3 regions of the Blastococcus sp. SYSU DS0616 genome follow, and region 3 is predicted to be linked to each of the others. Evidence: predicted binding sites of a transcription regulator. Region 3 holds the regulator's gene; each other region holds the start of a gene.
The links. The regulator LexA, encoded in region 3, represses DNA repair genes until DNA is damaged. The targets are predictions, from matches to a motif close to TCGAACANNTGTTCGA.
Positions count from the first base shown of each region.

Region 1 (2,257 bases), on a different contig from region 3:
GGACTTCTTCACGATGCCCTGCTCGACACCGGCGTCGACGATGCCGCCCTCGCGGCTGAAGCCCTGGCCCCACAGGATGTCGAGCTCGGCCTGCTTGAACGGCGCGGCGACCTTGTTCTTGACCACCTTGATGCGGGTGCGGCTGCCGATCGCGTCGGTGCCCTGCTTGAGGGTCTCGATACGACGGACGTCGAGCCGCACCGACGAGTAGAACTTCAGCGCCCGGCCACCGGTGGTGACCTCGGGCGAGCCGTAGACGACGCCGACCTTCTCGCGCAGCTGGTTGATGAAGATCGCCGTCGTGCCGGAGTTGCTCAGCGCACCGGTGATCTTGCGCAGCGCCTGGCTCATCAGGCGGGCCTGCAGACCCACGTGGCTGTCACCCATCTCGCCCTCGATCTCGGCGCGCGGCACCAGGGCCGCGACGGAGTCGATGACGATGATGTCGAGCGCGCCGGAGCGGATCAGCATGTCCGCGATCTCCAGCGCCTGCTCACCGGTGTCGGGCTGGCTGACCAGCAGGGCGTCGGTGTCCACGCCGATGGCGCGGGCGTACTCCGGGTCGAGGGCGTGCTCGGCGTCGATGAACGCGGCGATGCCGCCGTTGGCCTGGGCGTTGGCCACCGCGTGCAGGGCGACCGTGGTCTTACCGGAGGACTCCGGCCCGTAGACCTCGATGACCCGGCCGCGGGGCAGGCCACCGATGCCCAGCGCGATGTCGAGGGCGATCGAGCCGGTCGGGATGACCTTGATGGCCACCTCGGGGCTGTCGCCCAGCCGCATCACCGAGCCCTTGCCGAACTGCTTGTCGATCTGGGCGAGGGCCATGTCGAGGGCCTTGTCGCGGTCGAGCGTTGCTGGCATGGTGCGTCACCTTCGGTTCGCGAGAAGCGGGTCGGGACCGACGCTAGGGCGAGGCACCGACAGTTTCCGGATTGCGGGGCGGGATGTGGAGGAGCGGCCGCCCTGTGGACGTCACAGTAGGCCGAACACCTGTTCGACTGCCAGGCCGACACGCCGACCCGGCCGTGGGCGTCGTCTCAGCGCTCCTTGACGGGCACGTCGAAGTCCTCGCAGATGGCCAGCCACACCTTGCGGACCGGCACGCCCTCGTCGATGGCGTCCACGGCGGTGCGGCCGCCCAGGGTGGAGAAGACGTGGTCGCGCGCCACGCTCTGGGCGCGCATGGACCCGAACTGACCGTCGAGCCGGGACCAGAACTCCTGCAGGCGCACACCCCGACGCTAACCCGCCGGGCCCCGCTCGCGCCGGTGCCGCCCTAGGCTGGCGCGCATGATCCCGGGCACCGGCTCCGCGACGCTCGACACCGTCCTCGAGATCGGCATCGTCGTCGCGCTCGTCGCGATCATCGTGGTGCTGATCAGGAACTACCGCGGGCGCTGACCCGCGTCCCGAGCCACACAACCACCAGCGGGAGCACCAGCGCGGCGGACACGGCGGACACCAGGCCGAACCCGCCCCAGGCGAGGAGCGGCCCCCCGACCACCCCCGCCAGCGCGGCCCCGAGCCCCATCAGCAGGTCGGTGCCGCCCTGCGCGGTCGGCCGCAGCTCCGGGCCGACCGACGCGGTGACCAGCGCCGACCCCGCGATCAGCCCGCACGACCAGCCCAGGCCGAGCAGCAGCAGGCCGGCGCCCAGCTGCACCGAGTCGGCGGGGGCCGCCGTCCCCGACACGGCGGCCGCGGCCAGGAGCAGCACGGCGCCCAGGGCCACGACCGTCGGCGCGCCGACCCGGTCGGCGAGCATGCCGACCAGCGGGGAGAACAGGTACATGCCGGCGACGTGCACGCTGATCACCAGGCCGACGAGGCGGAGCACCGTCCCCTCGGGCCCGCCCGCGTGGCCCATGTGCACCGGCGTCATCACCATGACCCCGACCATGACCGAGTGGGCGACCACGACCGCGGTGATCCCCAGCCGCCCGGCCGGGGTCGCCCACACCGCCCGCAGAGCGGCCCCGGTGGCGTGCCGCGGCCGGGGACCGCCGCCGCCTCCGCCGAGCGCCCGGGCCACGAGCAGCGGATCGGGCCGCAGGAGCAGCAGGAAACCCACGGCGACGAGCGCGAACACGACCGCCGACACCACGAAGACGCCACCGAGCGCCGGCAGCCCGAGGGCCTCGCCGAGCTCGGCGCCCGGTGCGGCGAGGTTGGGGCCGACCACCGAGCCGACGGTCGTGGCCCACACGACCAGCGACAGCGACCGGCCGCGGCGCTCGGGTGCGGCGAGGTCCGC
Region 1 is NZ_JBJHAJ010000038.1:4,228-6,484, forward strand. It holds gene recA (recombinase RecA) at 1-864, opposite strand, end outside; gene ACI79K_RS19625 (DUF3046 domain-containing protein) at 1,041-1,235, opposite strand; gene ACI79K_RS19630 (MFS transporter) at 1,382-2,257, opposite strand, start outside.
Region 1: the regulator LexA is predicted to act here: its motif matches at 986-1,001, upstream of recA (recombinase RecA).

Region 2 (2,257 bases), on a different contig from region 3:
AGGGCGACCGGGTGCGGCAGGCCCTCGACCAGCGCGTGCAGCAGCCGCCGGCCCAGCCCCTGGCTCTGCGCGTCGGGGTGGACGTGCAGCTCGCAGACCTCGAAGGCGCCGGGCAGCCACTTCTTCGCCGTGCGGCGGTCCAGCGCCGCGCGCACCTGGTCGTGCCACCACTGCCCGGGGGCGATGAGGTAGCCGTACCCGAAGCCGACCAGCCGCTCGCCCTCCGGGGTCTGCGCGAAGGCCCCGACGGCGCGGAAGCCGGGCCGTTCGGTGTGCTGGATCGCGTAGCCGTACCGGCCGGCGACGATGCCGGAGTCGTAGCCCATGGCCAGCCCGTAGATGGCCAGCACCTCGTGCATGTGCTCCCGCATCCAGGGGACGGGGAGCTCGAGGATCCGGGTGGCCGGGCGGGTGCCCGTCACGGCGCGACCCCGGTGGCGTCCGACAGGTCGCCGCCGCCGACCGTCGTGGCGGTCCCGTCGAGCGGACCGCCGCCCACCTCGGCCGCGGTGCCGGCGGTGATGCGGAGCAGCTCGTCGTAGCTGGTCGGGAAGACCGCCGTCGGGTGCCCCGCCGCGGCCCACAGCCGGTCGTACCGGGCGAGCTCCACGTCGACGAGGGTGCCGAGGGGGGCCGGATGCCCCACCGGGGCCACCCCGCCGATGGGCTGGCCGGTGTGCTCGCGGACGACGTCCGCGGGGGCGGGCGCCAGGGAGCCGACGCCGAGCAGCGCCGCGACCTGGACGACGTCGACGCGGTGCGCGCCGCTGGTGAGGACGAGCAGGGGCGCGCCGTCGGCGAGGAAGAGCAGGCTGTTGACGATCGCACCGACCGGCACGCCCAGCGCGGCGGCGGCTGCGGCCGCGGTGCGGACCTCGGCGGGGAGGACTCTCACCTCACCCTCGGCGCCGGCCGCGGCGAGGGCCCGGGCGACGGCGGCCACCCGGGGGTGCGGGGGTGGGCTCATGCACTGATCCTGCCACCGCCCGGAAAGAGGCGCGCCCGGTGTGTCCCGTCCGGCGGGGGGTGCGGGCGCGGTCGACGGACACGCCGTGGCCCGGCTTGACGAGGGGTGGGCGCTCGGGTCTACTGGTCGTCGTTCGAACGCGTGTTCGAACGACGTCCGGCCCGTCCTTCCCGGCTCTCTTCCCCGCCGGTGGGGTGGCGGGCGTGCGCGCGGGGTGAGGCGTGGGGAGGCTGTCATGAGCCGGGTGCTCGGTGAGGTCGTCGGTCGGGCCGGCGAAGAGGTGCAGGTCGAGCGCGGCCCGCTGGGGCCGGTGCAGTTCTGGCGCGGGCAGTCCCGGTACGTCGTGGGCGAGCTGCTCGACTCCTGGCTGGAGACCGCGCCGTGGTGGCTGCGGGACGCGGAGGCGGGCGGTGCGTCCGACGACCTGGTGGCGCCCCGTGAGGTCTGGCGGGTGGAGGCGGTGCGGGCCGGGCGGTCCCGGATGAGCTTCGCCGGCGTCTACGACCTGACGTGGGACGCCGCCGGCAACCGCTGGTGGCTCGTCCGGGTGCACGACTGATGGGCGCCGCACGAGCCGTGCCGGCCGGCCAGCTGCCGCTGCCGCCCGCGTTGCCCGCCGCGGCCGCCGGGCTGCTCCGCCAGGCGCACCGCGGCCTGGCCGAGGCGGCCGCGGCCACCGATCCGCGGGAGCGGTACGCCACCGCGCACCTGGCGGCGCTCCGGGCCGCCGCCGCGGTGCTGGCCGCCCGCACCCGTCCCGAGGGCGGCCGCCGGCGGCCGCGCAGCGCCTGGGTCCTGCTGGGGCAGGTCGCCCCCGAACTGGGGGAGTGGGCCACCTTCTTCGCCGCCGGTGCGGCCAAACGCGCCGCGGCGGAGGCGGGGTTGTCCCGGGCGGTCACCGAGCGGGAGGCCGACGACCTGGTCCGTGACGTGCGGGGCTTCCTCGCCGTGGTCGAGGCCGGGCTCGGGGTCGACGCACCGCCCGAGCCGCCCCGCTACCCGAGGCCGCACGTGGTCGGCGGGGCGCCGTCCCGGTCGGGGTCCCGGTCCACCGGGTCCCGGACGTGAGTGACCCCTTCGTCCACCTGCACGTCGCCTCCGGCTACTCCATGCGGTACGGGGCCAACCACCCCGCCGATCTGGTGGCCCGGGCCGCCGAGCACGGCATGCCGGCGCTGGCCCTGACCGACCGGGACGGGCTCTACGGCGCGGTGAAGTTCGCGCTGGCCTGCCGGTCGGCCGGGGTGCGGCCGATCTTCGGGGTCGACCTGGCGGTGGCGCCGGCGCTGG
Region 2 is NZ_JBJHAJ010000013.1:72,625-74,881, forward strand. It holds gene ACI79K_RS11760 (GNAT family N-acetyltransferase) at 1-422, opposite strand, end outside; gene ACI79K_RS11765 (YbaK/EbsC family protein) at 419-967, opposite strand; gene ACI79K_RS11770 (DUF6504 family protein) at 1,203-1,526, shown strand; gene ACI79K_RS11775 (SAV_6107 family HEPN domain-containing protein) at 1,526-2,035, shown strand; gene ACI79K_RS11780 (DNA polymerase III subunit alpha) at 2,032-2,257, shown strand, end outside.
Region 2: the regulator LexA is predicted to act here: its motif matches at 1,101-1,116, upstream of ACI79K_RS11770 (DUF6504 family protein).

Region 3 (2,257 bases):
AGCAGATGCTCGCCCTCAACGACGGCGGTGACCGGGTCGAAGTCCTCGGGCTCGATGCCGCCTGTGCGGTGGTCGACGTGCAGGCCGGGGCCGCGGACCCCTTCGACCCCGAAGACCTCGGCGTCGGCTCGGACGGGAGCGTCTGGATCGCCGACACCGGTGACAACGGCACGAGCCGTGCCACCGTCGCGCTGCATGTCCTCCGGCCCGACGGCGCGGCAGCGCTGCATCGGCTGACCTACCCCGACGGCGCGCACGACGCCGAGGCGCTGCTCCTGGCCCCGGACGGGACGCCGTACCTCGTGACCAAGGAAGTGCTCGGCTCCAGCGGGGTCTACCGGCCCGCCGCCGCGCTCGTCGACGGCGGCACTGTGCCGATGGAGCGGGTGGGCACGGTCAACGTCACCCTCACCGGAACCCCGGGTGGCCCCGTGGGTCGTGCGGGGCAGTTGCTGATCACCGGAGGTGCGGTCGCCGGCGACGGGAGCGCACTGGCGCTGCGCACCTACACGGACGCCTACGTGTGGCCGCTGTCCGGTTCGGACGTGCCCGGTGCGCTGGCCGGCGAACCGGTGCGGGTGGCGCTCCCCGAGTCGCCGCAGGGCGAGGCCGTCAGCTTCTCCGCCGACAACCGGGCGCTCGTGGTCGCGAGCGAGGGCCTGCCCAGCGCCGTCACCGTGGTTCCCCTGCCCGCCGCGACCGCCGCCGCGAGCCCGACTCCCGCGGAGGACCCGCTGCCGTCCTTCGCGGAACTCGCCCGCTCGGACCGCTCGCCGATCGCCTCGGCGCTGATCGCCGCCGTCGTCGCCACTCTCGTGGTCTGGGTGGGCGGGAAACTGCGCCGCCGGACCTGACCCTCAGACCCGGCGCAGGACCGACACCACCCGCCCGAGGATCGTCGCCTCGTCTCCGGGGATCGGTTCGTAGGCCGGGTTGTGCGGCAGCAGCCACACGTGACCGTCCCGGCGCTTGTAGGTCTTCACCGTCGCCTCGCCGTCGATCATCGCCGCCACGATCTCCCCGTTCTCGGCGGTCGGCTGCTGGCGGACGACGACCCAGTCGCCGTCGCAGATGGCGGCCTCGACCATCGAGTCGCCGGCCACCTTGAGCATGAAGACGGTTCCCTCGCCGACCAGCTCGCGCGGCAGCGGGAAGACGTCCTCCACCGCCTGCTCGGCGAGCACCGGGCCACCGGCGGCGATCCGGCCGACGAGCGGGACGTAGGCGGGCGCGGCGGCCTGCACGCCGTCGCCGACCACGGGGGTTTCGACCGGTGCCGCGGTGGCCCGGCCGGCATCCCCGGGCAGTCGCACGTCCAGGGCGCGCGGCCGGTTGGGGTCGCGCCGCAGCCAGCCCTTCTTCTGCAGCACCGAAAGCTGGTGCGCGACCGAGGACGCCGAGGACAGCCCGACGGCCTCGCCGATCTCACGCACCGACGGGGGGTAGCCGCGCCGGTCGATGGAGTCGCGGATCACCTCGAGCACCCGCCGCTGCCGCTGGGTGAGCCCGTCCCCATCGGCCGCGCGGTCGGGAAAGGCCCGTACCGACGCCGAACCGTCCGCCGTCCCCGGGGCCACGCCCGCGGTGCCGCCCCGGTTGCCGGACGTCCTGCTCGAGTCCGCCACGTCTCCTCCTCGCCGGCTGCCCGCGCAGCTCTCGACCCTCGTCGTCGGAGGAACGGTAGCGCCGATCGGCGGCCACTTCAAACAGGTGTTCGAAACTTTCCCGTGTCGCTCCCCAAGTGTCGGTCCCATCCGGTAGACATCGGACAGGCGTTCGAATCGAACACACGTTCGGGTCCGGCGGGTGCCGGCCAGGAGGGCTGAACACATGACGAGCAGCACGGCACTGCGGGTCTGCGGCCAGGTGCCGGTCGACCCGGGGGAGCGGCGCGCCGGTCCGCCACCCGCCCGGCATCTCCGGGTGCTCCCGCCACCTCGCTCCTACGCGGAGCTGCCCGAACCTCTGCCCGCGCCGGCTCGCGGCAGGACGAGCGGCCCGCGGGCGACGGTGGGGCGGTCGCCCGGCCGGGGGTGTCGGGGGCGGGTGGAGCAGCCGCCGCTCCGGTTGACGTCGCGCGGCCGTCGCGTGCTCGTGGTCCTCACCCTCCTCCTCGCCGCGGGCGTGATCGTCCTCGGCAGCGCCGTCCTCGGGGATGCGGGTGGCGGATTGGAGCTCATGGGGACGACCAATGTGATCGTCGAGCCGGGTGACACGCTCTGGTCCATCGCCGGCACGGTCGCCGACGGGCGCGATG
Region 3 is NZ_JBJHAJ010000001.1:331,497-333,753, reverse strand. It holds gene ACI79K_RS01605 (hypothetical protein) at 1-854, shown strand, start outside; gene lexA (transcriptional repressor LexA) at 858-1,625, opposite strand; gene ACI79K_RS01595 (LysM peptidoglycan-binding domain-containing protein) at 2,047-2,257, shown strand, end outside.